DNA from 3 places in the Anaerostipes amylophilus genome. Region 2 is predicted to be linked to each of the others. Evidence: predicted binding sites of a transcription regulator. Region 2 holds the regulator's gene; each other region holds the start of a gene.
The links. Region 2 encodes NrdR, which represses ribonucleotide reductase genes. Its sites were predicted from a motif close to CACAANATNTTGTG; they were not measured.

Region 1 (10,550 bases), on a different contig from region 2:
TATTCAAGCATTGCAGAATCCACAGAGCTGTGACTCTTTGCAACTCCCACAAGTTCCATAAATTTTTTGATAGATTCTGGTGTATATCCTCTTCTTCGAAGTGCAGATAAGGATACCAGACGAGGATCATCCCATCCGTCTACGATTCCATCTTCTACTAATTTCTTAATATAACGTTTTCCTGTAACGACATTTGTCAGGTATAATTTTGCAAATTCAATCTGTTTTGGTGGATTTTCAAATTCACATTCATTGACTACCCAGTCATATAATGGTCTGTGGTCTTCAAATTCCAGTGTACAGATAGAATGTGTAACTCCTTCAAATGCATCCTCTAATGGATGAGCAAAATCATACATTGGATAGATACACCATTTGTTACCTGTATTATGATGTTCCATTCTTGCAATACGGTAAAGAATTGGATCTCTCATATTGATGTTTCCAGATGTCATATCAATCTTCGCACGAAGTACTTTGCTTCCGTCTGGATATTTTCCTTCTTTCATTTCACGGAATAACTTTAAGTTTTCTTCTGGTGTACGGTCACGATATGGACTGTTCTTTCCAGGTTCTGTCAATGTTCCGCGATATTCTCTGATCTGTTCTGCACTAAGATCACAGACATATGCTTTTCCTTTCTTGATCAAGAATTCTGCACATTCATACATCTTGTCAAAATAATTTGATGCATAGTAAATATGCTCATGATAGTCTGCACCTAACCATTCTACATCTTCCTTGATGGAATTTACATATTCTTCCTTCTCTTTTGTAGGGTTTGTATCATCAAAACGGAAATGAAAATCTCCGCCATATTCCTGAGCCAGTCCATAATTTAATAAAATAGATTTTGCGTGTCCGATATGAAGATATCCGTTAGGTTCTGGTGGGAATCTTGTGACAACTTTCTTGCAGCGTCCCTCCTCGATATCTTTCTCAATAATCTGTTCTATAAAATTCTTAGAAATCGTTTCTTCCATGTTTTCCTCCATATAGTTTTTTCTATATTGATTATAATGTATCTTGTATATACTTGCAATCAATATATTATATAAGATCTAATGCTTCCATAACATTTGAAACTCCTACGAGTCTCATATCAGTTTCAATCTTAATCTGATCTACATTCGCCTGGGGCAGAATGCATCTCTTAAATCCAAGTTTCTGTGCTTCCTTGATCCTTGCCTCACCACCGGATACTGCACGAACTTCTCCTACCAGACCGACTTCTCCAAAAATGATCGTATCTTCTAAAATTGCTCTGTTCTTGTAACTTGATGCGATCGCCATGATAATTCCAAGATCGATCGCCGGTTCCCCAAGCTTCATTCCTCCTGCAAGGTTTACATAAGCATCACAACCTCCAAGCTGTAATCCAACTCTCTTCTCAAGTACAGCCATCAAAAGGTTCACCCTGTTATAGTCAATTCCCACTGCTGTTCTTCGCGGCATCTGGAAACTTGTTGGTGATACAAGTGCCTGGATTTCAATAAGGATCGGTCTGGTTCCTTCCATAGAGCAGACAACAACTGATCCTGACGCATCAAGCGGTCTTCCATTTAACATTGTCTTTGATGGATTCTCAACTTCAACTAACCCATTGTTGCACATCTCAAATACACCTATCTCATTTGTAGATCCAAAACGGTTCTTTACGCCTCGCAAGATTCTATAGGCTGCTTCTCTCTCTCCTTCAAAATAAAGGACCGTATCCACCATATGTTCCAATGTTCTAGGTCCTGCAACAACCCCTTCTTTGGTCACATGTCCAACAATGAAAACAGCAATATTATTCTCTTTTGCCACTCTCATCATTGCAGCCGTCACTTCTCTTACCTGTGAAACACTTCCTGCTGCCGAAGAAAGATCTTCGCTGTACATCGTCTGAATAGAGTCGATCACTGCAAATTCAGGCTTTGTCTTTAGAATCGCACTGGTGATCGCATCAAGATCTGTTTCACAAAAAAGAAGCATTTCTTCTTCAAATGTTCCAATTCTCTCAGCACGCATCTTGATCTGATGCATTGATTCTTCCCCAGAAATATATAAAACCTTGCGTTTATTATTCGCAAGATTTCTGCATACCTGTAATAACAGCGTTGATTTACCAATTCCAGGATCCCCGCCAACCAATGATAAAGATCCTTTCACGATCCCACCGCCAAGTACTCGGTCAAGTTCTCCGATTCCTGTCGGAATCCTTTCTTCATTCTCAATAGTTACCTCCGATATATTCATAGGAGAGGCAGAAGTCTTTAAAGACTTCGCCCCTCCCTTCTTCGTTTCTGTAACTTTCTCTTCTGTAAAAGTATTCCACTGTTTGCAGGCAGGACATTGTCCCATCCACTTGGAAGACTCATGACCACACTGGCTGCAAAAATAAACTGTTTTTTGTTTCGCCATTGGTACTCCTTACATTACTATTGTTTCTTTACGCGAACAGATGCAGCTGTTCCTTCACTTAATTCAACACTTAAAGTTAATTTACCTCCAAGGTTTGCTTTCATCATTCCTACATTTGTATTATCAATAAAAACTTTATATTCCTGTCCAGCTTCCACTTCTAGTGTAACCTGAACGTCAGATGAAGATTCAATATCAAATGCAACACCATCTGTTGTTGCAACAAAGTTATGTACTGCAGAACCTGGAACAGATTCAAAGATCAGCTGTCCGTTCTTGTCCAGTTTCGTCATTGTCTTAAATGTTTTGATCTTGTAGATATCCCCTTCAAACTGGATATCCCCTTTCTTAGCTTTCTGTGCTAATGTATAGTCACCAAAGCTTAGTGTTCCATTGTCTTCGCTGCGGAATAATTCAGTTACCACTGCCATTGTTTTTTCCTCCTAATATATGTTTCGGTCGTTGTACGTTTATTATAATATATTTTGGTTCTATTTACTAGTTTCCTTTACTGAAAAAGTAAGTTTTTTATCTTTTTTGCCGATTGTCATCGTCTGTCCGTTTGAAAGTGTTCCTTCTAAGATCTTGTCTGCCAGTACATCCTCGATCTCATTCTGGATCACTCTTCTTAGTGGTCTTGCTCCGTAATTCTCATCATATCCTTTATCTGCTAACAGATCCATCGCACTCGATGTGATCTTTAATGTAATCTGATGTTCATTTAGGAGACGTACTTTTAACTCATCGATAAATAACTTCGCGATCTTTTTCACTTCTTCTTTGGTAAGAACTGCAAAAACGATCGTCTCGTCAATTCTGTTTAAAAATTCCGGACGGAAGATCTGTTTTACTTCTTCCATCACACCTTTTTTCATACGTTCATGATTCTTTGCCTTATCTGTGTTATCAACAGAGAATCCAAGATATTTTGGTGCGATGATGCGATTTGCACCTGCATTGGAAGTCATGATGATCACCGTATTCTTAAAATCAACTTTTCGTCCATTGGAATCTGTAATATGTCCATCATCCAGTACCTGAAGCAGAATATTAAATACGTCTGGATGTGCTTTCTCGATCTCATCAAATAAGATCACAGAATACGGATGTCTTCTGATCTGCTCACTTAACTGTCCACCTTCTCCGAATCCTACATATCCTGGAGGTGATCCAATGATCTTTGATACACTGTGCTTCTCCATATATTCAGACATATCTACACGGATCAGATCTTCTTCCCTTCCAAACAGAGCTCTTGCCAGTGTCTTTGAAAGCTCTGTCTTACCAACACCTGTTGGTCCCAGGAATAAGAATGATCCGATCGGACGATTTGGACTCTTAAGTCCAACTCTGCTTCTTTTCACAGCTTTCGCAACGGCTTTGACTGCTTCATCCTGCCCGATCACATATTTGTGGAGTTCTTTTTCAAGATTTCGCAAGCGTTCCATATCACCTTTCGTGAGCTGCGTTACTGGGATCTGTGTCCATAAAGATACAACCTCTGCTGCATCTTCAACTGTTAATTGTGGAATCTCATTTTCCTTCCTTTGTGTTCGTTTCATCTTACGTTCTAACGATTTCTCAAGCTTATTCTTCTGCGCTTTTAAATTCTTAGCTTCCAAAATATCGCCATTAGAAAGTTCTTTCTCAATCTTCTCGATCACTTCTGCAATCGCTTTGCGTTCTTCTTTAAAACTTGCATGACTTCCGACCTGTTCCATTCGTTTTCTTGCACATGCTTCGTCTAGAAGATCTATCGCTTTATCCGGCAGAAAACGATCACTGATATATCGATCAGATAAACCTGCAATTGCTTCTACTACATCTTCCGGCACCAAAATTCTATGATAATCCTCAAATCGGTATTTGATTCCTTTTAAAATCGTAACTGTCTCTTCTACGGTTGGCTCTTTCACTCTGACTGGCTGGAATCTTCGAACTAAAGCTGCATCCTTCTCAAAATACTTTGTATACTCTTCACTTGTTGTCGCACCGATCAGCTGGAAATCTCCTCTTGCCAATGCCGGTTTTAAGATATTGGATGCATCCATAGCTCCTTCAGAACCGCCAGCTCCAATGATCGTATGAATCTCATCAATAAATAAAATGACAGAATCATCCTGTGTTGCTTCTGTAACGATACGTTTCATACGTTCTTCAAATTCACCACGGAATTTGGTTCCTGCGATCACTTTTGTAAGATCTAAGGATAAAATTCTCTTATTCTTAAGGATTCTTGGCATATTGCCGTCTGCAATTCTTTGTGCAAGACCTTCTACAATTGCTGTTTTACCAACTCCCGGATCACCGATCAGACATGGATTGTTCTTTGTCCTTCTGCATAGGACCTGCATCAGACGTTCCATCTCACCTTCACGTCCAATCATCGGATCCAGCTTCCCTGCGGCTGCTTTCTCTGTAAGATCTGTACTGTATTGCTCCAGCATACCTGCTTCTTGATTTTCTTCCTCTCCGCCATAAGAAATTGCATCATTGTATTCATTCTTTGCAGAACGAAAATCTATTCCTGCTGTAACTAAAATATCTGTATAAATACCCTCGCAAGAAATCTTGTGATCTTCTAACAGACGAAAAGCCTCATTATCTCCGTCTTTGATCATTGCCATAAGAATATGTTCTGAGCCTATTGCATCGCATCCATATTTCATTGCAAGTTCCCCTGCAATCTCTAAAAGATATTCTGTCTTTGGTGTATCTTTCACTGTTCTTCTGCGGTCTTTTGGCATCTTTGATTTCTCCTTGACCGCCTCTTCTATTAATTCTCTTGTCACTCCATGCATCTTAAGAACTTCGCTCGCAAGAGATCCATCTGTTCCGTAAAGTCCAAGAAGGATAAAGATACTGCTGACATCCTTAAATCCAAGATATCCTGCAATCTCCCTTCCTTCATTCAATGCTTTGGAGGCATATTTTGTAAATGGTAATCGGTTCATAACTCCTCCTGTTATTACTTTCTGTCTAATTTCTGGTACATGTCATGAACCAGCTGGTTCATCTCATCTTCTGTAACTCCCTTACAGACTGCTTCAGCAACCAGCATTCTTAGATTGTCCTGAATACTAGCCAGCTCCTGCTGCTTTTCCAGAGTTTCAACGCTTATGACTGCACCTTTTCTTCGGTCTAATTTTAAGTATCCTTCTTCTCTTAAAATCGCATAGGCTTTATTTACCGTGTGCATATTCACTCCAAGTACCTGTGCAAGCTGTCGTACAGATGGAAGTGATTCTCCATCAGTAAATTCTTCACATGCGATTCCCATAATGATCTGATTTCTTAACTGTACATAGATTGCCTCGTCACTATTGAAATCAATCTCCAGTATCATTGTGCAACCCTTCTTTCTTCTTTCGAATTTTACAATCTATCTATGATATTTTGTTATACATAGACTATAATATAAAGCACAGTCTGTCAAGAGATTGCATCATGATAAAAAGAAAAAGATGCAGTATCTTTTCACTGCATCTCTTATGGCCTTATCTTTCATTTAAATTTAGAATTCTCTGGTTTGCACTTCCTCGGAATTTTAATGTGATATCTTTCTGGGCTTCAATAAATCGTCCATCTACCAGTATATCAATATAAGATAACATTTCTTCCGTAAATGATGTGTGTACTTTTCCACCCTGCATAAGATCCTTTTCATAAGTATATCCTGTATAACACCAGATATTCTTATCAGGATATATTTCTTTAATTTCTTTTAATAATAAAACCAATTCTTTCTGGTTCTCTGGTTCAAATGGTTCTCCTCCAAGAAGCGAAAATCCTTCGATATAATCTGGTTTTAATAATTCTATGATATGCTCTTTTGTTTCCGGTGTAAATGGCTTTCCATAACAAAAATCCCATGTTTCCTTATTAAAACATCCCAGACAATGGTTTCTGCAGCCTGATACAAATAAACTTACCCTGACTCCTGGTCCATTCGCTATATCACATTTTTTAATCTCTCCGTAGTACATATGATTTCCTCTGTAAATAATTCTTATAAATGAAGTACTCGATCCTTAATCTCTTGTGTACGTCCCTGATTCCAGAACTGTGTTCCGATATATCCGCAGGTACGTCTTGCAACAAACATATGATCTTGATCTGTGTTTCCACAGTTTGGACATTCCCAGATCAGCTTTCCAGATTCATCTTCCTTGATCTGAATTTCCCCGTCATATCCACAACATTCGCAATAATCACTCTTTGTATTCAACTCTGCATACATAATGTTATTATAAATGAATTTCATAACAGATAAAACAGCTGGGATATTATCCTGCATGTTCGGTACTTCAATGTAACTAATTGCTCCACCTGGAGATAATTTCTGGAATTCTGATTCGAATGCAAGTTTGCTGAATGCATCGATTTCTTCTGTTACATGGACATGATAACTGTTTGTGATATAGTTCTTATCTGTGACACCTGGAATAATACCAAAACGTTTCTGTAAACATTTCGCAAACTTATAAGTTGTAGATTCCATTGGTGTTCCGTATACAGAATAGCTGATATTTTCTGCTTCCTTCCATTCGTTACATTTATCATTTAACTTCTGCATAACTTTTAGCGCAAATTCTTTTCCTTCATCGGATGTATGAGATTTTCCTGTCATACGAACACACATCTCATAAAGTCCTGCATATCCAAGAGAAATTGTGGAGTATCCATCATATAATAACTTATCGATCTTCTCACCTTTTTTAAGTCTTGCCAGTGCCCCATGCTGCCAAAGGATCGGTGCAACATCAGATACTGCTCCCTTTAATCTCTCGTGACGGCATCTTAAGGCTTTATGACAAAGTTCAAGTCTTTCTTCTAAGATCTCCCAGAATTTGTCCATGTCTCCGTCAGAACTACATGCCACATCAACTAAGTTGATCGTTACAACCCCCTGATTAAATCTTCCGTAAAACTTGTGACTTCCATCTGCATTTCTCTGAGAATCCTCAACTGTTAAGAAAGATCTGCATCCCATACAAGGATATACATCTCCGTTCTTAAGTTCTCTCATCACTTTCGCAGATATATAATCTGGAACCATACGTTTCGCTGTACATTGTGCAGCTAATTTCGTCAGATACCAGTACTTGGAATCTTCCGTGATATTATCATCATCAAGTACATAAATAAGTTTTGGAAATGCTGGTGTGATCCAAACTCCCTTCTCGTTTTTAACACCTTGAATTCTCTGTTTTAAAACTTCTTCGATCACGAGTGCTAAATCATCTCTTGTCTGTCCTTCCGGCACTTCATCAAGATACATAAAGACTGTGACAAATGGTGCCTGACCATTACATGTCATCAATGTTACTAACTGATACTGGATCGTCTGAATTCCCTGTTTGATCTCATCATAAAGACGCATCTCCGTAATCTTATCGATGATCTCATCATCCATAGATTCTCCAATTGCTTTACGTTCTTTGACAACATTATTACGAAGTTTCTTTCTGCTGATATCTACAAATGGTGCTAAATGTGCCAGTGTAAATGACTGTCCCCCATATTGGTTACTTGCTACCTGTGCCACGATCTGTGTTGTTACATTACATGCTGTAAAAAATGAATGCGGTTTCTCAATCAGCGTCTCGCTGATCACAGTTCCATTCTGAAGCATATCTTCTAAATTGATCAGATCACAATTATGTTCTCTCTGTGCAAAATAATCAGAATCATGAAAATGAATGATTCCTTCTTCATGAGCACGGATGATATCATTTGGTAAAAGGACTCTCTTACTTAAATCCTTGCTGACTTCTCCAGCCATGTAATCTCTCTGTGTGGAATTGATCACTGGATTCTTATTTGAATTTTCCTGATTCACTTCCTCATTAATATTATCAAGAAGAGCAAGAATTCCATCATCAGTTGTATTAGATTTTCTTCTTAATTCTCTCTTAAAACGATATCTTACATACTTCTGGGCAACTTCGTATCCTCTCATCTCCATGATTCCTGTCTCAACCATGTTCTGAATGTCTTCTACATTCACTGCGTGTGAAGAACTTTTCACCTGATCCGCAACTTTTTCTGCAATTGCCATGATCTGATATTCGTTCATCTGATGAAGCTTTGACACTTCTTCATTCGCCTTTGTGATCGCATTGATGATCTTATCGATATCAAAGGTTACCTCTTCTCCATTCCGCTTGATAATCTTTGTTTTTACATCACCATTCATAGTTTCTCCCTCTTTTATATAAAATTACAAGATTTTGTGCGTTTCCATTTTCTGGGCACAAAATCTTGTTATATTCTTACCATCCGACACAATATGTTGTGCCACTGCCTATATTATATTACACTCTTTTCACAAAAAAAGAAAGGGGTATTTTTTTATTTTAGAGAATATGAAGGTGTTCAAGAAGAATCTTAAATCCCAAAAGTATCAGTATTATGCCACCTGCAAGCTCTGCCTTTGATTTATATTTTGTTCCAAAAATATTTCCAATCTTTACTCCTGCAAATGAAATCAAAAATGTACAGACTCCGATCATAGATGCTGCGGATACAATATGCACATTTAAAAACGCAAATGTAATTCCTACTGCAAGTGCATCTATACTTGTTGCCACTGCAAGCATAAACATTTCTTTTATTTCAATGGATGCATCTGCATTCTCTTCTTCATCTGACAATGATTCTTTCACCATATTAATTCCAATCAGTCCAAGAAGGATAAATGCAATCCAGTGATCAATTGATGTGATCTGATCTTTAAATTGTGTTCCAAGAAAAAATCCAATGATTGGCATCAATGCCTGAAAGCCTCCAAACCATAAGCCAATAATGACCCCTTTTCCCAAAACTTTTTCTCGCATTGCCAGGCCTTTGCAGATTGAAACAGCAAATGCATCCATCGACAATCCAACAGCCAGTGTTAATATTGTAAGCAAATCCATAAAATTGTCCTCCATATCGAAAAAAAGACTCACAGACGAAAAACCTGCCATAAATTAAGGCTTATCGTCTATGAGTCTCGTTAATTAAGACAGCACCAGATGTTGTCCATCATTGTGTTGATACTGTCACAGATTCTCTGCTAACTACTCCCTCACGGAAATATATAAGATCAATACCGGATGTGCCTCCGGCAAAATATGCCTATGTATCATATCTCAATTGAGAATCTTTGTCAATATCTTTCCTTTACTTTTTGATTACGTTTCTCAAGTTCCAATAAATATTCTTTCACATCAAGTCCGCCTGCATATCCTGTCAGAGAACCATTCATTCCAATCACTCTGTGACATGGAACTACGATCACGATTGGATTTTTATTATTTGCCATACCTACAGCACGGCATCCCTTTGGAATTCCTACACGTTCTGCAATATCTTTGTATGTACAGGTTGTTCCATATGGAATCTCTTGCAATGCCTTCCATACCTTTATCTGAAATTCCGTTCCATAATAAGAAAGTTTCAGATCAAATTTCTTTCTGCGTCCATCAAAATATTGTGACAGCTGAAGGGCTGCTTCTCTGATCAACTCTGTATTCTTCTTCTCGCCTTCTAACTTCTTTATTCCAAAATAAATCCCACAAATTCCATGTCCGTCTTCCTCAATCGTCAGATTCCCGATTGGAAAACGATAATCATAGTAGTACTTCATACGACCATTCCTCCTAAAAATAGGTATACCATATTTTTCCATGGTTGGCAACCACTAACTTGACATGAAGCCATTTGTTGCGTACAATGAAAAGAACTGTATTAAAAAGCAGATGATTATTATATTAATTTTTAGGAGGAATAATAATTGGACCCCAGTACAATATTACAGATTGTCGAAATTATAGTTTTACTTTCGCTTTCCGCTTATTTTTCATCGGCGGAAACTGCATTAACAACGGTAAATCCCCACAGCATGCGTGCTATGGCAGAGGATGGAAATAAAAAGGCTGCATTAGTCTTAAAACTAATCGAGAATCCTAGTCAGATGCTTTCTAGTATTCTGGTTGGAAATAACTTAGTAAATATTTCCCTGACTTCCTTAACAACTACGATCGCAATTCGTATCTTTGGAAGTATGGGAGCCGGAATTGCAACAGCCGTGATCACGATTCTTGTTCTGATCTTTGGTGAAATTACTCCAAAGACTTATGCAACGATCAATAATACAA
Region 2 (10,550 bases):
GTGTCCTACATTAGCAGTAACAACATCTGCGATCAACGGTGCAGGAATGGGGCTTTCAACAACAGCCGTATTAATGTTTTCTAACATGATCATTTCCGCATTAAGAAATGTCATCCCTGATCGTGTACGTATCCCAGGATACATCGTAGTTATCGCATCTCTGGTAACGATCGTACAGTTCTTATTACAGGGATATGTTCCAGCAGTTAACGATGCATTAGGATTATATATCCCACTGATCGTAGTAAACTGTATCATCCTTGGACGTGCAGAATCCTTTGCAGCAAAGAATGGACCAATCAACTCCTTCTTTGACGGACTTGGAATGGGACTTGGATTTACAATTGCCCTGACAATTTTAGGAGCATTCCGTGAATTATTAGGAGCAGGACAGATCTTTGGAATGCAGGTAATGCCATCTGCATATGAACCAATCACAATCTTTATTCTGGCACCTGGAGCATTCTTTGTACTTGCATGCTTAGTAGCAATCCAGAATAAAGTTAAGAGCAAAAAACCTCAGAAACCAGGACAGCCACAGACAAGTGGATGTGGAGACTGTGCTCACTGTGGAAACAGTGCTTGTGGTTCCAGAAGCTTTTTTGACACAACTGTAGATGACAAATAAGGAGGATCAGAATGAAAAGTTTATTGTTAATTGCCATCGGCTCAGCCCTGGTAAATAACGTTGTATTAAGCCAGTTCCTTGGTTTATGTCCTTTCCTTGGAGTTTCTAAGAAAGTTGAGACAGCAGCCGGAATGGGTGCAGCCGTTCTCTTCGTTATTACCATCGCATCAGCAGTTACAAATTTAATTTATACATTTTTATTAGTACCAACAGATTTAACATACTTAAATACGATCGTATTTATCCTGGTAATCGCAGCATTAGTACAGTTCGTAGAAATGGTATTAAAGAAATCTATGCCAGCATTATATGAATCTCTGGGAGTATTCCTTCCACTGATCACAACAAACTGTGCAGTTCTTGGTACAGCATTAACAAACGTACAGAACGACTATAGTTTCATCGCCAGCATAGTCAATGGTATTGGTATCTCTGTAGGATTCTTAATTGCCATCGTGATCCTTGCTGGTATCCGTGAAAAGATGGAATACAACAACATCCCAGAATCTTTCAAAGGAATGCCTATCACACTGTTAACAGCAGGATTAATGGCGATCGCATTCTTCGGATTCTCAGGACTTATTTAGGAGGTAAAGAAGATGAATATATCAGCAATTTTACTTGCCATGGTTGTTGTCGGAGGAACCGGTCTGCTTATCGCAATCTTACTGGGAATTGCCTCAGAGAAATTTAAAGTTCCTGTAGACGAGAAGGAAGTGGCTATCCGTGCAGAACTTCCAGGAAATAACTGTGGTGGTTGTGGATACGCAGGTTGTGATGGACTTGCAAAAGCAATCGCAAATGGAGAAGCACCAGTCAATGGCTGTCCAGTTGGTGGAGCAGCAGCCGCTGAAAAGATCAGTGCGATCATGGGTGTTGAAGCCGGAGAATTCGTAAAGAAAGTCGCATTCGTTAAATGTGCCGGAACTTGCGAAAAAGCATCTGACAAATACCAGTATTCTGGAGTTCAGAGCTGTATCGAAGCTATGAACGTACCAGGTGCAGGACCAAAAGGATGCGAATTTGGATGTATGGGATTTGGAAGCTGTGCAGCAGTATGTCCAGAAAATGCGATCTCTATCGTGAACGGAATCGCTCACATCGATGAAGAAGCATGTGTAGGATGTGGAAAATGTGCAGAAACATGTCCAAAATCTTTAATCGACCTTGTACCAGAAAATAAGAAAACAAGAGTACAGTGCAGCTCTAAAGAATTCGGTAAACAGGTAATGTCTGTATGTAAGGCAGGATGTATCGGATGTAAAGCATGTGAAAAAGTATGTAAACTTGGAGCAATTAAGGTTGAAAACAACATTGCACAGATCGATTATGAAAAATGTGTAGGTTGTGGATTATGTGCAGGTAAATGTCCAAAAGGAATCATTACAGGAAAGAAATTAGTTCCTAAGAAACCAGCACCTAAAAAACCAGTAGAAAAGAAAGAAGCTTAATCTTTCTTCATAATGATAATAATAAAGAAGCAGAAGATTCTAGAGATTGGATCTTCTGCTTTTTTCTGCGTCTATTTATCGAAAAAAAGAATACTATTATAATAGGAAGAAAAAGGATTTCCGACATGAAATTTCTCGAACTTCGGCAAAAAGATGTGATCAATTGTAACACAGGTGAATGCTTAGGATTTGTCTTAGACCTCGAATTTGAAATACATACTGGACAGATCTGCTATCTGATCGTGCCCAAAACAACAAAGATGATCCTGTGCCTTGGGAAAAAGAATAAAATCTATAAAATTCCATACAAATGTGTCGTGAGGATCGGAAGAGACACCATTTTAGTCGATATTAATGAAAAAGAATGCCTGAAATAAAAGAAAAGCTTTTATTTCATGGCAAAAAATGATATACTTCAAGCAGAAAAAAACACGGAGGTACAAGAAGATGAGATGCCCATATTGTGGAAGCGAGAATTCCAGAGTCGTAGATTCCAGACCGGCAGAAGACAACAATGCGATCCGTAGAAGAAGACAATGCGATGAATGCGGAAAGCGTTTTACAACTTATGAGAAGATAGAGACAGAACCATTAAGCGTTATCAAGAAAGATAAGACAAGACAGCTTTATGACCGAAGCAAAATAAGAAATGGAATCGTACAATCCTGTCACAAACTTCCAGTCTCCATGGGACAGATCGAAGCAGCGATCGATGAGATCGAGACAAAGATCTACAACATGGGAACAAGAGAAGTGGAGTCATCCGTGATCGGAGAGATGGTCATGGACAAATTAAAAGACTTAAATGAAGTTGCATATGTAAGATTCGCAGCCATCTATCGCGAATTTAAAGATGTGAACACCTTTATGAGTGAATTAAAGAAATTATTGAAATAAGTACGATTGTTTTGAATATACAGTATTGTAAAAATATTACTTTTGTGATAGACTAACCATATCATTTTGAAACCAGCTTCTTTTTTGAGAAGAGAAGGAGTTGAGTACTATTTATCAGGAAGTAATCACAGGAATCGTCAGTGGAGTGAGCGGAAGACTCATCCACGTCGAAGTAGAGATCAGAAATGGCCTGCCATATTTCACCATGGTAGGCTATCTTTCTAAAGAATCCATGGAAGCAAAAGAGCGCGTTGCATCAGCACTACGCTCCATCGGCCATCCCCTGCCATCCATGAAGATCACAGTCAACTTATCCCCAGCCAATATAAGAAAGAATGGAACTGCGTTCGATTTCCCAATCGCCGTGGCTTTTTTAGGGTGTCTGAATTTAATCGATGCAAGCAAATTAGAGGATATCTGCATTATGGGAGAATTAGGGTTAAATGGCAAGATCAGAGGGGTTGGAAACTGTCTTCCAATTGTTTTAGAAGCAAGAAAAAAAGGAATCCATAAGTTTTTTGCGGCAAGGGAAGATGCCAATTCCCTAAGAGGAATGGAAGATATCGAAGTCATATTTATGGATAGCTTACAAGATGTTTTGGACTATTTTCATGGAACGTATCAACAAAGATGCTACATAGATACAACACAATATCAGAAAGAAGAAACAGAAGAAGATTTTAGCGATATCATAGGTCAGAAACATTTAAAAAGAGCGATAGAAATTGCTGTCACTGGAAGACATCATTTACTGATCATTGGATCTCCGGGATCAGGAAAAACAATGGCAGCTAGAAGAATTCCGACAATCCTTCCACCATTATCAAAAGAAGAGAAAATGGAAGTTCAGGCAATCTATGATGCGACAGGAATCCAAAGATATTTAGAAGACAACACTCGTCCATTTCGCCAGCCACATCCAATGATCCCCAAGGCAGCGTTTCTTGGAGGAGGCAAGACACCGACCGCAGGAGAGATCACATTAGCGCATCATGGGATCTTATTTCTGGATGAATTTATGGAATTTAAAACCGAATGTATCGAAGCACTCAGACAGCCACTAGAAGATGGAACGATCGATATCACCAGAAATGGGATCTATCATCAGTTTCCAGCCGATTTTCAACTGATCGCAACGATGAATCCATGTCCTTGCGGTTATGGACTGGAAGACGGGATCTGTCGATGTACCTATCATGAAAAGAAACGTTATCTAAAGAAATTATCAGGGCCGATCCTAGACCGATTTGACATGGTTTTATGTATCAGTAAAAAAGATCACAACTTACAAAAAGCGAAACAAAAAGAAATGGTAGAAACGTCCAGTCAGATCAAAAAACGGATCAAAACAACCATCCAAAGAGAAAAAAATTTACTAAAAAATGATTCCTGCAATGCTATCGGTCAATTAAGCCACATACAGTTAAACAAGATCATTCATTTATCGAAAGAATGCAAAGAGATCTTAGACATTGCCTACCAATCCGGCAAGATCACAAGACGAGGAATGGATAAGATTTTAAAAGTAGCGTTAACAATCATGCTGATGGAAAATGAATCCGAGATCAAACCAATTCACTTAATGGAAGCTATGACTTTTCGAAACACAGATTTTATCAGAGAGGTGCTGGAATATGGAAGATAAATTATACTGGTACTGGCTGTGTGGCAAAGTCATGTTGCCGATCAAGAAACAAAAAGAACTGATGGATATCTTCATTCATCCAAAAGAACTCTATAAGATCACCCCAGAAATCCTAAAGGAACGCATGACAGATCTTGAATACGGTCGTTTCATCAACTCAAGAGATGAATCAATGATTCAGAAAGACTATGAAGCTTTGCATCGTGAAAATATCCGTTTTATTATTCAAAAAGAAGCTGCATATCCGAATCGTTTAAGAAAAATTTATGATGCTCCCTATGGCATCTTTCAAAAAGGCCAGCCATATGAAGAAAAAGAACTGTCAATTGCGATCGTAGGGTCAAGATTTCCGACAACTTACGGCTTTGAAATCTCGAAAAAATTCGCAAAAGAGTTGGCAGAGCAAGGTGTACAGATCATCAGTGGCCTCGCAAGAGGCGTAGATGGGACGGTTCACCGTGAAATAATCGACAAAAAAGGACAAGCTGTTGGAGTTTTAGGATGTGGGATCGATCTCATTTACCCAAAAGAGAATTTTCAGTTATTTTATGACATGTATGCGAATCAGACAGTTATTTCCGAGTACCCGCCAGGCAGTGAACCACTTAAATGGCATTTTCCAGAAAGGAATCGGATCATCAGTGGATTAAGTGATGGAATCCTTGTGACAGAAGCCAGAGAGCGAAGCGGATCACTGATCACAGCGGATTGTGGGCTTGATCAGAATAAAGAAGTATTTGCAGTTCCCGGAATGATTACCAATAAACATTCCAAAGGCTGCCACGGACTCATCAAACAAGGCGCAAAATTGGTTGAAAATGTCGACGATATTTTAACAGAATTTTCAGAATTCACAGGAATTTCACGAAAATTTCCAAAGCTTCATACAAAATCTCTTGCAAAGGCAGAAAAAAGGGTGTATGATATGTTGAGCTTGAAACCGAAACATATTGATGAGATCTTAAGTGCATCCGGTTTTTCTTATGAAGAAGTGATCAAAGCATTATTTCAATTAGAAGCGAAAGGATATATCAAACAGACTCATCAAAATTTATATATCAAAAAAATGTAAATAAGGGGTAATACTATATGCCAAAATATCTAGTTATCGTCGAATCACCGGCGAAAGCAAAAACAATTAAAAAATTCCTGGGCAGAAATTATGAAGTGATTGCGTCCAACGGGCATGTTCGCGATCTGCCAAAGAGTACCTTAGGAATTGATATCGAGAATGACTTTGAACCAAAGTACATTACGATCCGTGGGAAGGGTGAAGTATTAGCAGCTCTTCGTAAAGCAGTAAAGAAAGCAGACAAAGTATACCTCGCGACTGACCCGGACCGTGAAGGAGAAGCCATCTCATGGCATTTATATTACGCATTAAAATTGGAAAATAAGAACTACAGCCGTATCACATTCAATGAGATCACAAAAACAGCGGTCAAAGATTCCATCAAACATGCAAGAGATATCGACATGAACTTAGTCGATGCACAGCAGGCAAGACGTGTCCTAGACCGAATCGTAGGATATCAGATCAGCCCAATTCTTTGGGCAAAGATCAAACGAGGATTAAGTGCTGGACGAGTTCAGTCTGTAGCACTGCGACTCATCTGTGATCGAGAAGAAGAGATCAATTTATTTATTCCACAGGAATACTGGTCGCTCGAAGCCTTATTAGATGTCAAAGGAAGCAAAAAGCCTTTAGAAGCGAAACTTGTTGGAACCAAAGATCAGAAAATGGAGATCCACAGTGAAGAAGAGATGAATGAGATCTTATCCTATTTAAAGGGAAAAGAATTCACAGTAGAAGGGGTAAAAGTTACCGAACGATTAAAGAAAAGCCCACTTCCATTTACAACAAGTACGCTGCAGCAGGATGCATCCAGCAAGTTAAATTTTGCACCACAGAAAACCATGCGTATCGCACAGCAGTTATACGAAGGTGTGAACATCAAAGGACAGGGAACGGTCGGTCTGATCACATACTTACGTACAGACTCCACACGTATCTCTGTGGAAGCTGATGCAGCAGCCAAAGAATATATCAAAGAAGCTTATGGAGCTGAGTTTGTCGGAGAAGGAACTGTCGCAAAGAAAGACGACAAGAAAGTACAGGATGCCCATGAAGCCATCCGCCCAACCTACATGACAAATTCACCAGCAAGCATCAAAGACGAGCTGTCAAGAGATCAGTTCCGTTTATACCAGCTGATCTGGAACCGTTTCATGGCAAGCCGTATGGCACCAGCCAAATACGAAAATACATCTGTAAAGATCGCAGCCGGAGATTACCGTTTTAACGCATCTGCAAGCAAGATCGCTTTCGATGGATTCTTATCCGTATATAACATTAATAATGAAAAATCCGAAGGAAACTTAATGTTAAAATCCATCGATGAGAATACAAAACTTACATTAAATGAACTAGAACCAAAACAGCATTTTACACAACCACCAGCACATTACACAGAAGCATCTCTGGTTAAGACATTAGAGGAATTTGGAATCGGACGACCAAGTACTTATGCGCCAACAATCTCAACGATTACAGCAAGACGTTATGTTGTCAAAGAAAAGAAGAACTTATATGTCACAGAGCTTGGAGAAGCAGTCAACAACATGATGAAGAAAGCATTTGCAAGTATCGTTGATGTGAACTTCACAGCGATGATGGAAGGACTTCTTGATATGGTAGAAGAAGGAAAAGTCCATTGGAAATCCGTCATTGAAAACTTCTATCCAGACTTTGAGATCGCCGTTCAAAATGCTGAGAAAGAATTAGAGAAAGTCAAGATCGAAGACGAAGTAACAGACGTTGTCTGTGATGAATGTGGAAGAAACATGGTTGTCAAATATGGACCATACGGAAAATTCCTTGCATGCCCTGGATTCCCAGAATGCAGAAATACGAAACCACATTTCGAGAAAGTCGGAATCCCATGTCCAATGTGTGGCGGAGAAGTCGTCTTAAAGAAAACGAAAAAAGGAAGAAAATATTACGGATGCGAAAACAATCCGGAATGCGAATTTATGTCATGGCAGAAACCATCCACAGTCAAATGTGAGAAATGCGGAAGCTATATGATCGAAAAAGGAAAGAAGCTGGTATGTTCCAATAAAGAATGTGGATTCGTATGCAGCATGCCAGAAGAAGCAAAAGAGAAAGAAACTTCCGGGGAGTCAGTTTCAGAATAAGGAGATAAAATATAGATGAGTAGTATACAGTTACTAGATAAAACAAGAAAGATCAACAAATTACTTCATAACAATAATTCACAGAAAGTTGTATTTAACGACATCTGTAAAGTCTTAACAGAAGTTATGAATTCCAATGTCCTTGTGATCAGCAAAAAAGGAAAGATCCTAGGAAAAAATGAAGCAGACCACATCGAAGTCCTTCATCAGCTGATCTCAGGAAATGTCAAAGATTATGTTGATTTTTCATTAAATGAAAGACTATTAACGATCCTTTCCACAAATGAAAACGTCAGCCTTTCCACTTTAGGATTTGAGTCAGATATTGACGATTATTATGCGATCATTGCACCAATCGATATCGCAGGGGAAAGATTCGGAACATTATTTATGTACCGCCAGAGGGAAAATTATTCCATTGATGATATTATTTTAGCAGAGTATGGAACAACCGTTGTCGGACTTGAAATGTTAAGATCCGTAAGCGAAGAAGTGGAACAGGAGCGAAGAAAGAAAGGAATCGTAGATTCCGCGATCAGTACTTTATCCTTCACAGAACACAAAGCAGTGCTTCATATTTTAGAAGAATTAGAAGGAAATGAAGGAGTCTTAGTCGCAAGCAAGATTGCAGACAGATTCGGGATCACGAGATCCGTTGTCGTAAACGCATTAAGAAAACTAGAGAGTGCCGGAGTTGTCGAGACAAGATCTTCCGGTATGAAAGGAACCTATATTAAGGTAGTGAATGACTTTATATTTGACGAGATCACAAAGCTTGATTAATTCTTTTATAATTAATGAAAAAGTTCTTGCAAAGAAGGACAAGGTCTGATATACTGTCATAGGTAAAAATAAACACGCTATTGGAATTCTGATAAGTGCCCAAGTGGTTTGTCAGAACGATGAAAATAGCGGAAGCAAAAACTAAAGGAGATTTAAAATGAGCGTTATTTCAATGAAACAGTTACTTGAAGCAGGTGTACATTTCGGACATCAGACAAGAAGATGGAACCCTAAAATGGCACCATACATCTACACAGAGCGTAATGGTATCCATATCATCGACTTACAGAAATCTGTAGGAATGGTTGACGATGCTTACAATGCAGTAAAAGAATGTGTAGCACAGGGTGGAAAGATTCTGTTCGTAGGAACAAAGAAACAGGCTCAGGATTCTATTCAGGCTGAAGCAGAACGTTGTGGAATGTTCTACGTAAACCAGAGATGGTTAGGTGGAATGATGACTAACTTCAAAACAATCGAATCTAGAATCGCTAGACTGAAAAAGATCAAAGAGATGGAAGAAGACGGAACATTTGACGTACTTCCAAAGAAAGAAGTTATCGAACTTAACAAAGAAAAAGACAAATTACAGAAGAACTTAGGTGGAATCGAAGAAATGGGTGGACTTCCAGACATGATCTTCGTTGTAGACCCTAAGAAAGAAAGCATCTGTGTACAGGAAGCACATACTTTAGGAATTCCTCTTGTTGGAATCGCAGATACAAACAGCGATCCTGAAGAATTAGATTATATCATCCCAGGAAACGATGATGCGATCCGTGCAGTAAAACTGATCACATCTGCTATGGCTGATGCAGTTATCGAAGCAAACCAGGGAATCGATGCAGACTCTGAAGAAGTTGCAGAAGACGCTGAATAATTTATTCACACTTTCAATTTAGGAGGAAAAAGAATCATGGCTATCACAGCAGCAATGGTAAAAGAATTAAGAGAAATGACTGGTGCCGGAATGATGGATTGTAAGAAAGCTCTTACAAACACAGACGGAGACATGGACGCAGCAGTTGAATTTTTAAGAGAAAACGGTCTTGCAAAAGCAGCAAAGAAAGCTGGACGTATCGCAGCTGAAGGACTTGTTGCAGTAGCAGTATCTGAAGATGCAAAAGAAGCAGCAATCGTTGAAGTTAACTCTGAAACAGACTTCGTAGCTAAGAATGATACATTCAGAACATATGTAGCAGAAGTAGCTGATCAGGCTCTTACAACAAAAGCAGCTGATATCGAAGGATTCTTAGCAGAAGAATCTAAAGCAGAAGCTGGAAAAACTGTAAAAGAAGCATTAGATGGTAAGATCGCCGTTATCGGAGAAAACTTAAACATCCGTAGATTCGCTAAAGTATCTGCAGCAGACGGATTTGTTGCATCTTACATCCACGCTGGTGGAAAAATCGGTGTATTAGTAGAAGTTGCTACAGACGTAGTTAACGACGAGATCAAAGAGATGGCTAAAAACGTAGCAATGCAGGTTGCAGCTATTTCTCCAAAATACACAAGCAGAGATGAAGTTTCTAAAGATTACATCGAGCATGAAACAGAAATCTTAAAAGTTCAGGCTATGAACGAAAACCCAGACAAACCAGAAAACATCATCGAAAAGATGATCGTTGGACGTCTGAACAAAGAATTAAAAGAAGTATGTCTGTTAGATCAGGCTTATGTTAAAGCTGAAGATGGAAAACAGGCAGTTGGAAAATACGTAGAACAGGTTGCTAAAGCAAACGGAGCTAATGTTACAATCAAAGGATTCGTTCGTTTTGAAACTGGTGAAGGTATTGAAAAGAAAGAAGAAGACTTTGCGGCTGAGGTTGCTGCTCAGTTGAAATAATTGATTGATTCTTTGTTAGAGTTAATTTGATATTTTTTTAGTGAGTATTGAAGGGCATATATCCTTGTTTTGAGGGTGTGTGTCCTTTTTATTATTTGAAAA
Region 3 (10,550 bases), on a different contig from region 2:
TCCTTAAATGCGTTTCAGGTAGCAATGCATACAACATCTGTATACAGTAATGCAAGAATCAAGAGAATTGATACAGATCGTATCATGAACGAATTAGAGCAGAGAAAGATCGTTATCGTTACAGGATTCCAAGGAGTTGACCAGTTCGATAACTACACAACACTTGGACGTGGTGGATCTGATACAACAGCTGTAGCACTTGCAGCAGCACTACATGCAGACGCATGTGAGATCTACACAGACGTAGACGGAGTTTACACAGCAGACCCAAGAAAAGTACCAAATGCTAAGAAATTAGATGAGATCACATACGATGAGATGTTAGAGATGGCAACACTTGGAGCCGGAGTACTTCACAACCGTTCTGTAGAACTTGCCAAGAAACACGGAGTTGCTTTAGTTGTTAGATCAAGTCTTACAACAGAAGAAGGAACAGTCGTAAAAGAAAATGTAAAATCAAAACAGAATGAGATCAGCGGTGTAGCAGGAGACGACGATGCAGCAAGAATCGCAGTTATGGGAATTGAAGATACACCAGGTATGGCATTTAAGATTTTTAATGTATTAGCAAAGAAAAATGTAAATGTAGATATGATCCTTCAGTCAGTAGGACATAATGACAAGAAAGATATCTCCTTCACAGTCAAAGAAGAAGAATTAGATATCGCAGTAAAAGCATTAGAAGATTACCTTCCAGACAGCTATTATGAAGAAATCAAAGCAAGCAAGGAAGTTGCCAAAGTATCTATCATCGGAAAAGGATTATTAAATCACTATGGAATGGCAGCTCGTATGTTTAATGCATTATACAAAGCAGATGTGAATATCCGAATGATCTCAACATCTGAGATTCGTGTGACTGTGTTAGTAAACCAGGAAGACATGGTGAAAGCAATGAATGCAGCACATGAGGAATTTGAGGCTTAAATTTTAATTTGCTGGTTTGATGACGGAAGTTATTGGTGGAATATTATAAAAAGGGTTATCTGTCTGCGACGCGCTCTCGCTCGACTCAGACAGATAACCCTTTTTATAATATTCAAATAATTTACGCAATCGAAACCACTAGTGGGTGTTCGTAGGTTCCTTTCATCTTCTGTCAACAAACACAAAACTTATTAGCCAATACCGTTTAACATACACACTGTGTAGTGATTTGAATAGCGTTCCGTTGTATGAGATAGAAATAAGATAAGAACAAGTATTTATAATATATCGGTGGCAACACGCAGATTTTAAGAGCGTTTTTTGCTAATCGTTGCCACCGATATATTATAAATACTTGTTCTTATCTTATTTCTATCTCATACATGAAACACTATTACAAATCAGAAGTTGACGATATGGCAGAAACATGACAAAATATACCTACATAGATTCAGAAAGGAATATACATTATGAAACGTAAAGATTATATTTCATGGGACCAGTATTTTATGGGAATTGCCATTTTATCTGCCCAGAGAAGTAAAGACGATCACACACAGGTGGGAGCATGTCTTGTGAATGATCATAATAAAATTTTATCTGTCGGTTATAACGGAATGCCAACAGGATGTAACGATGATGATATGCCATGGGAGAGAGAAGGAGATCCTCTTCATACCAAATATTTTTATGTTTGCCACGCAGAATTAAATGCTATTTTAAATTATGGTGGTGGTTCTCTTGATGGTGCGCGTGTTTATGTAACATTATTCCCATGTAATGAATGTGCAAAAGCAATCATTCAGAGTGGTATGAAAGAAGTTATCTATATGCAGGATAAATACGCAGATAGTGATGCGACAAGAGCATCAAAGAAGATGTTTGACATGGCAGGTGTCAAATACCGTCAGTTTGTGCCAAAAGGACAGACAATAGAAATTGATTTATAAGGTGAAGACATGGATATTATTAAAATTTTACAAGAAGAATTAGGAATCAGACGAGGACAGGTAGAGACAACGATCAAATTGATCGATGAAGGCAATACGATCCCATTTATTGCAAGATATCGAAAGGAAATGACAGGATCATTAGATGATGAAACACTCCGTAATTTTCATGAGAGATTATTATATTTAAGAAATTTAGAAGACCGCAAAGAAGCGATCAAGAAGAATATCGAAGAACAGGGAAAACTTACAAAGGAACTGGCAAAGCAGATCGAAGAAGCCAAAACACTGGTAGCAGTAGAGGATTTATATCGTCCATACAAACAGAAGAAACGTACCAGAGCTATGATCGCAAAGGAAAAAGGATTAGAACCATTAGCAAATCTGATCCTGCTTCAGATGACAAATGAGCCATTAGAGAAAGAAGCCAAAGCATTTATCAATGAAGAAAAAGATGTAAAGACTGTAGAAGATGCATTAAAAGGTGCAAATGATATCATTGCAGAGCATATCGCAGATGATGCTGAATATCGTACATGGATCCGCAAGGCAACATGGGATCATGGAAAGATCACATCTACAGCGAAGAAGCCAGATGAATCATCTGTATTTGAGATGTATTATGATTTTGAAGAACCGATCAAGAAGATCGCAGGATATCGTATTCTTGCGATTAATCGCGGGGAAAAAGAAGGAATCCTTCAGGTAAAGATCGAGCCAGATATGCAAAAGATCGCATCATATCTAGCAAGAAAGATTGTAACAAAGAAGAATCCAAATACAACAAAAGCTCTATTTGCAGCCATCGAGGACAGTTACAAACGTCTGATCGCACCATCAATTGAACGTGATATCAGAAACGAATTAACTGAAAATGCAAGTACAGAAGCAATCAAAGTTTTTGGAAAGAATTTAACACAGCTCCTGATGCAGCCACCGATCGCAGGCCAGGTAGTTCTTGGATGGGATCCGGCTTTTCGTACAGGATGCAAGTTAGCGGTTGTTGATGAAACAGGGAAAGTGTTAGATACAGTAGTCGTTTATCCAACAGCACCTCAGAATAAAGTGGAAGAAGCCAAGAAAGTAGTCAAAGGACTTATTAAGAAATACGGAATCACCCTGATCTCTATCGGAAATGGAACTGCATCCAGAGAATCCGAACAGATTGTCGTTGATATGTTAAAAGAGATTAAAGAGCCAGTACAGTATGTCATTACAAATGAAGCAGGAGCATCCGTATATTCTGCAAGCAAATTGGCAACAGAAGAATTTCCAAACTTCGATGTAGGACAAAGAAGTGCAACATCCATCGCAAGACGAGTTCAAGATCCACTAGCAGAATTAGTAAAGATTGAGCCAAAAGCGATCGGAGTTGGACAGTATCAGCACGATATGAATCAGAAACAGTTATCTGAAGCTCTGGGAGGTGTTGTTGAAGCAACAGTAAATAAAGTCGGAGTTGATCTTAATACAGCATCTGCATCTCTTTTGGAATATGTATCCGGAGTATCCAAAGCAGTAGCAAAAAATATCGTAGCATATCGTGAAGAAAATGGAACATTTAAGAACAGAAAACAGCTGTTAAAAGTAGCAAAACTAGGACCAAAAGCCTTTGAACAATGTGCAGGATTCTTAAGAGTATCCGGAGGAGACGAGCCACTTGATGCAACTGGCGTACATCCAGAGACATACAAAGAAACAGGGATGTTACTAAAGAATTTAGGATATTCAACAAAAGAATTATCCAAAGAAGGATTCCGAGGAATCAGCAAAAAGATCACAGATTACAAGAAATTATCAGAAGAACTTGGAATCGGAGAGATCACACTCAAAGATATTGTAAAAGAACTGGAAAAACCAGGACGAGATCCACGAGAAGATCTTCCAAAACCAATCCTTAGAACTGATGTCCTAGAAATGAAAGATCTAAAACCAGGAATGAAATTAAAAGGAACAGTAAGAAATGTTATAGATTTTGGAGCGTTTGTAGATATTGGAGTACATCAGGATGGATTAGTACATATTTCACAGATGGCAGATCGGTTTATCAAGCATCCTCTGGAAGTTGTAAGTGTTGGGGATGTGGTAGATGTTACAGTAATTAGCGTCGATATGGATAAAAAAAGAATACAGTTAAGCATGAAAAATTGTGATTTACGACAATAGTCTTTTGTATATGTTAAAGGGGATTGGCTGATAAGTTTTGTATTCGTGAATTGTCCACTCTATAGACTTTAGGTATATGAAAAAATAAATAAGCAACCGAAAGCGATGCATTGGAATTTTGCCGTATTTTGAACAAATTCGCAGCCCAATTGGACGATTGTCTGAGCTTCAAAGACCTTGGCCTTAGACAAAACTCCAGAGCGAGTTATCGTAGGAAATTGGGCGGATCAGCGATTTGTTCAAAATATGAGCAAAATTCCACCGCATCGCTTTCGGTTGCTTATTTATTTTTTATCATATACTCAAAATCTACAGTTGGCCAACTCCACAACTTAAAAATTCAGTATATAATCAACTCAAATCCCACATACTATCTCCAAAAAAGAAAAGAGGGTAAAAACTCCATGGACCATTTCCACACAAAAACTCACAAACTGAAAGGCAGTATCTCCCCAAACATCCAAGAAAACATAAAATATACAAAAAAGGTCATGCAAAACTGCAATGACTTAGTACAAAAACAATTCAAAATCGGAATTAACCATGAAATCAGCTTATATATTGTGTACATGGACGGCTTAGTAGATACAGAAAGGCTTCAAGAATCCGTCATAAGGCCATTACTTCAAGACTCTTTTCCACAAGAAAGAACAGCAATTGATCAATATGTAATTGAATCCGCAGACTGGAAATGGATCAATACAATGGAAGATGCCATGACGGCAATCTTATCTGGCAATACAGTCTTATTTCTGGATAAAGAAGCAAGGGCAATCTTATTTTCCAGTAAATCATTCCCAACAAGAGGTGTGCAAAATGCGGATCAGGAAGTGGCGATCGTTGGTCCCAAGGATAGTTTTACGGAGAGTTTGAGAACGAATACAGCGTTGATCCGCAGGAGAATCAGGGATACAAGGTTAAAAGTGATTCAGAAGCAGATTGGAACGAGAAGCAAAACGGATTATGCATTGATGTATATTGATGATCTGGTTCAAATAGATATCTTAAATAAAATTAAAAAACAAATGGATAAAATCTGTGTGGATGGAATTTTTGATAATGGAATGTTGCAGCAATATCTTGAAAAAGATAGTAGAACTCCATTTCCGCTTTATCAACTGACACAGCGGCCAGATAAGGTAGCGAGCAGTATTATGGAGGGGCGGATTGCGGTTGTATTGGATAATTCTCCAATGGTTTTATTGCTTCCAGTGACGTTAAATGTATTTTTTCAGGCGAGTGATGATTACTATAATCGTTGGGAAATTACGACATTCGTAAGAATCTTAAGGTATATGGCAGCAATTATTTCTATAGGGTTGCCAGGATTTTATGTAGCAATTGCGGGATTTCATCCGGAAGTGCTGCCAACACCATTTTTGCTGGCATTGATATCAGCTAGGGAAGGGGTCCCATTTCCAGTGATCGTAGAGGTTTTGCTGATGGAATTGTCTTTTGAATTATTAAGAGAAGCAGGAATCAGACTTCCGGGGCAGCTTGGAGGGACGATGGGAGTTGTTGGAGGCCTGATTGTTGGACAGGCGGCAGTGGATGCACATCTTGTCAGCACAATCGTGGTAATTGTGGTGGCGTTGACTGCGATCGCTACATTTTCGATTCCGAATGAGTTATTTACAAGTGCATTTCGGTTGATGAAATTTTTCCTGATCATGATGTGTGCTTTTTGGGGATTATATGGTTTTTTCTTAGGGTTTCTGGCAATATTTATTCATTTATTTTATCTGGAAAATTACGGAGTGCCATATGCACATCCGATGGTCGAAGAAAAAGGAAAATTATCCGCAGCTTTTCAGGATTTTATGGTACGTTATCCATTAAAGCGGATGAAATACCGCCCAGAATTTACAAAAGAGGGGGCGAGGGTAAGGCAAAAGGAGGAACAGGATGAAAAATAAAGCACAAACGATCACGGCAAGACAGGGAAATCGAATTATGATTCTTGAAATATTTTCAGCGGCTGCGATGTTTCTCCCGCAGATCGCGTTGAAAAAGTCATATCATTCAGGGATTATCGTAGTGATCATAGCAAGTGTGATGACAGGAATTTATTTATGTATCACAGATTGTGTAGCACAAGGAATTTCAATTGAAAATATATTAAAAAAATATCGTCTCGCAGCCATCATTTATTATGTAAGATTTTTACTAAATGGAGCTTTTTTTTATTTGTGTATTTTATATCTTACAAAAAAATATCTCCTTCCAGACAAATCATCATTTCTTATTGGGGCTCCATTAATTTTACTGGCTTATCTGATGAATCAAGGAGGATTAACAAAAAGGGGCAGAGTAATGGAAGGGATTTTCTGGTTCGTGTTACTACCGATGATCTTTGTTCTGATCCTAAGTGTGACAAATCTATCATGGAATGAGTTAATGGTCAATGGCTGGAAAGGCAGGGAAATGTTCAATGGAAGTATCCTTACGTTTGCTCTGATGCATCCGATAGAACTTGTCTGGTTTTATCGTGGAGATATGAAAGATGGAGCAATCCATTTTAGATCATTTGCAGGGCTAACGCTTCTTTTTCTTGGAGTATTTGTAAGTACTGTAGGTTCTCTTGGAAAGAAACTTACAATGATCGATCTAGAACCTGTGATGTCTATGGCACAGGGAGTCGCAATGCCAGGAGGAATTATGGCAAGACTGGATTTGTTTTTGATCGCATTTTGGATCGTAGGAGTATTTTGTGTGTTCAGCGGCTATTTATTTTATGGAAATGAAAGCATCAAACATGCATTTTCAAAAGGAAGGACTGCGGGATTGATCTTGTCGTATGGAGGAATTTATGCTATCAGTCCATGGATCATGACAATATTTGCAACATGGATCAGGCGATATTTTTCTATTTTTATTTACGGAAATTTAATTGTTGGATTGGTTTTGCCGCTTATTTTATTCATGCTGTGGAGAAAGGAAAAGAAAGATGAGAAAATATAGGCTATGTCTTCTGGTAATACTGATTGCATTTTGCATACAAGGATGCAGCAAACAACAAGATGTGGAAGATCACAGTTTTGTACTGGCAATGGGATTTGAACGGATCAATGAAAAGAAATTGCTAGTGCGTTATTCTTATGCGGATTTCGACAAAGTACAGAGCGATTCCGGGACCAAAATACCATCAAGATCGGTGACAGTTTTAGCAACGTCTCTAAAAGATGCTAATAAAAAATGGAAACAATACAAAAGCCAGCAGTTAAATTTTGGACATCTAAAAGTTGTGATTTTTGGAAATGGAAAAAAGAATGTAAAGATCATAAAAGAATTAGTGGAAGAACCGCAGATTGCAAAATCTGTATACGTGTTAAAAACAGATCATAATCTGTCAGATATTTTTGGAAAAGAAGACAAATTGTCAATCTCATTTGGAGAATATCTGTCAAAAAAACTGGAAATAAAGGACAGTCAAAATCTTACTCTTGGAAGGATTTACAGATAAAGGGAAAGTAATAAAAAGTTAACATTGACTTTGCTGTATAGGGGTGTTAAACTTGAAAAGCTACACTATCTAGTGTGTAAAAGAAAAAGAAAATACTACATCTAGTATACAATATAATGAGTAAAGAATAAAAGAATCTGATAGGGAAGGGAGAATTATGATCAAGGTAATTAAAAAAGACGGAACAAAAGAAGAATTCAATGTACAGAAAGTTATTGTAGCAGTGAATAAATCTGCATATCGTGCATTAGTAAAATTTACAGATGAAGAAATTGATTTTATCTGCAAATTTGTGACTGAAAAAGTAGAACAGATGCGCAAGAAAGAAGTTACGATTTCTGATATGCATAATGTGGTCGAAAGTGCATTGGAACAGACAAATCCATTGGTAGCGAAAAGCTACAGAGATTACCGTAATTACAAACAGGACTTTGTACAGATGTTAGATGAAGTATATAAGAAGAGCCAGTCTATCATGTATATTGGAGATAAAGAAAATAGCAACACAGACAGTGCACTGGTTTCTACCAAACGAAGCCTGATCTTTAATGAACTTAATAAAGAACTCTATCAGAAATTTTTCATGACAACTGAGGAAATTCAGGCATGTCGTGATGGATATATTTATATTCATGATATGTCTGCACGACGTGATACAATGAACTGCTGTCTATTTAATGTGCAGGAAGTATTAAAAGGCGGTTTTGAGATGGGAAATCTCTGGTACAACGAGCCAAAGACATTAGATGTCGCTTTTGATGTCATCGGAGATATTGTATTAAGTGCAGCCAGTCAGCAGTATGGTGGATTTACAGTACCAAATATCGAACTGATTTTGGAACCATATGCAGAGAAATCTTACGCAGCAGGGATCGAGAGATACGAAGAACTTGGATTGTCCAGAGAACGTGCCGAAGAAGAAGCAATGAAAGATGTCAAACGTGAATTTGAACAGGGATTCCAGGGGTTAGAATACAAATTTAATAGTGTATCATCAAGCCGTGGAGACTACCCATTTATCACAATGACAGCAGGAACTGGAACAGGAAGATTTGCGAAGATGGCAACGATCTCCATGTTAGATGTCAGAAGAAAAGGTCAGGGAAAAGATGGACATAAGAAACCAGTGTTATTCCCAAAACTTGTATTCTTATATGACAAGAATCTACATGGACCAGGATGCAAATTAGAAGATGTATTTGAGGCAGGAATCCGTTGCTCCAGACAGACAATGTACCCAGACTGGTTATCACTGACCGGAGAAGGTTATATTGCAAGCATGTACAAGAAATATGGCAAGATCATCAGCCCAATGGGATGCCGTGCATTCTTATCTCCATGGTACAAAGAAGGCGGAATGAAACCAGCAGATGAAAATGACGAACCAATTTTTGTCGGAAGATTTAACATCGGTGCCGTCAGTCTTCATTTACCAATGATCTATGCGAAGGCAAAACAGGAAGGAAAAGATTTTCACGAAGTATTAGATTACTATTTAAATCTGATCCGTGAATTACATATCAGAACATACGAATACTTAGGAGAAATGAAAGCATCAACGAATCCACTTGCATACTGTGAAGGGGGATTTTTAGGTGGACATTTGGGAATCCATGATAAGATCAAACCGATCTTAAAGAGTGCAACAGCTTCCTTTGGGATCACGGCATTAAATGAATTACAGCAGCTATACAATCATAAATCTTTAGCAGAAGATGGCGAGTTTGCGTTAGAAACTTTGCGTTATATTAATGAGAAAGTAGAAGAATTTAAGGAAGAAGATGGAAATTTATATGCAATCTACGGAACACCAGCCGAGAACTTGTGCGGTTTACAGGTCAAACAGTTCCGCAAGAAATATGGTGTCATTGAAAATGTATCTGACAGAGAATATGTGAGCAATTCGTTCCACTGTCATGTTACAGAAGACATCACACCAATCGAGAAGCAGGATCTTGAAGGACGTTTCTGGGAATTATGCAATGGTGGAAAGATTCAGTATGTAAAATATCCGATCAATTATAACAAAGAAGCAGTAAAGACATTAGTAAGAAGAGCAATGGACAAAGGGTTCTATGAAGGAGTTAATTTATCCTTAGCTTACTGTGATGACTGCGGACACGAAGAATTAGAGATGGACGTATGCCCAGTGTGCGGAAGCGAAAACCTAACAAAGATCGATCGAATGAACGGATATCTCTCTTACTCCAGAGTCAAAGGAGACACAAGACTTAATGATGCCAAAATGGCAGAAATTGCAGAAAGGAAATCCATGTAAAATGCGTTACCATAATATTACGAAAGATGATATGTTAAATGGAGACGGCTTAAGAGCCGTCCTATGGGTTGCAGGCTGCACCCACAAATGCAAAGGCTGTCACAATCCAGTCACATGGGATATCGAAGGAGGAATTCCTTTCGATGAGGCAGCAAAAGAAGAATTATTTGAAGCCTTAAAACCAGACTATATCACAGGTGTCACATTCAGCGGAGGAGACCCACTGCACCCGGCAAATCATGCAGAAGTTGCGGTATTAGCAAAAGAGATCAGAGAAACATTTCCAGAGAAAACCATCTGGTTATATACAGGATTTTGCTGGGATGAAATTAAGACATTAGATGTTGTAAAGTATTGCGATGTGATCGTTGATGGACCTTTTGTACAGGAAGAATTTGATGGAAAGCTTCATTGGAAAGGAAGTAAGAATCAGAGAGTAATAGATGTACAGGAAACTTTGAGAGGGAATGAGATAGTGTTGCATGAATTCTAATTTGTGAGTTGGTTGGCCAACTGTAGATTTCGAGTATATGATAAAAAATAAATAAGCAACCGAACACGATGCTTATTTATTTTTTATCATATAGCTGAAGTCTATAGAGTGGACAATTCACAAGATTGGAAAATTTGAGGTGGTGTGTATGGAAAATAATATTGTCCCCGAAGCTTCGAAATATACTGCCTGCAGTTTAAAAGTTTCCGGCACAGTTTCATTGAAAGAAGCTGAGGAAGTCTGGTATCCCGCTTCATTCTTGGAACAAGATCC

Region 1: nrdD (anaerobic ribonucleoside-triphosphate reductase) is a predicted target of NrdR. The motif match lies at 8,693-8,706, and genes of this name have one in related genera.
Region 3: nrdD (anaerobic ribonucleoside-triphosphate reductase) is a predicted target of NrdR. The motif match lies at 7,600-7,613, and genes of this name have one in related genera.

What each region holds. Positions count from the first base shown of each region.
Region 1 covers NZ_JAOQJG010000002.1:288,811-299,360, reverse strand. Annotated here, with positions in the region: gene OCV53_RS03940 (glutamine--tRNA ligase/YqeY domain fusion protein) at 1-995, opposite strand, end outside; gene radA (DNA repair protein RadA) at 1,051-2,406, opposite strand; gene OCV53_RS03930 (hypothetical protein) at 2,424-2,837, opposite strand; gene OCV53_RS03925 (ATP-dependent Clp protease ATP-binding subunit) at 2,898-5,360, opposite strand; gene OCV53_RS03920 (GntR family transcriptional regulator) at 5,375-5,752, opposite strand; gene nrdG (anaerobic ribonucleoside-triphosphate reductase activating protein) at 5,904-6,392, opposite strand; gene nrdD (anaerobic ribonucleoside-triphosphate reductase) at 6,416-8,605, opposite strand; gene OCV53_RS03905 (manganese efflux pump MntP) at 8,766-9,326, opposite strand; gene OCV53_RS03900 (methylated-DNA--[protein]-cysteine S-methyltransferase) at 9,560-10,039, opposite strand; gene OCV53_RS03895 (HlyC/CorC family transporter) at 10,187-10,550, shown strand, end outside.
Region 2 covers NZ_JAOQJG010000006.1:54,476-65,025, forward strand. Annotated here, with positions in the region: gene rsxE (electron transport complex subunit RsxE) at 1-628, shown strand, start outside; gene rsxA (electron transport complex subunit RsxA) at 640-1,215, shown strand; gene OCV53_RS09570 (RnfABCDGE type electron transport complex subunit B) at 1,228-2,079, shown strand; gene OCV53_RS09575 (PRC-barrel domain-containing protein) at 2,205-2,456, shown strand; gene nrdR (transcriptional regulator NrdR) at 2,527-2,976, shown strand; gene OCV53_RS09585 (YifB family Mg chelatase-like AAA ATPase) at 3,077-4,621, shown strand; gene dprA (DNA-processing protein DprA) at 4,611-5,693, shown strand; gene topA (type I DNA topoisomerase) at 5,711-7,819, shown strand; gene codY (GTP-sensing pleiotropic transcriptional regulator CodY) at 7,835-8,602, shown strand; gene rpsB (30S ribosomal protein S2) at 8,760-9,482, shown strand; gene tsf (translation elongation factor Ts) at 9,519-10,448, shown strand.
Region 3 covers NZ_JAOQJG010000005.1:10,514-21,063, reverse strand. Annotated here, with positions in the region: gene OCV53_RS07935 (aspartate kinase) at 1-927, shown strand, start outside; gene OCV53_RS07930 (deoxycytidylate deaminase) at 1,398-1,877, shown strand; gene OCV53_RS07925 (Tex family protein) at 1,887-4,043, shown strand; gene OCV53_RS07920 (spore germination protein) at 4,448-5,959, shown strand; gene OCV53_RS07915 (GerAB/ArcD/ProY family transporter) at 5,949-7,004, shown strand; gene OCV53_RS07910 (Ger(x)C family spore germination protein) at 6,991-7,506, shown strand; gene nrdD (anaerobic ribonucleoside-triphosphate reductase) at 7,664-9,784, shown strand; gene nrdG (anaerobic ribonucleoside-triphosphate reductase activating protein) at 9,786-10,277, shown strand; gene OCV53_RS07895 (hypothetical protein) at 10,426-10,550, shown strand, end outside.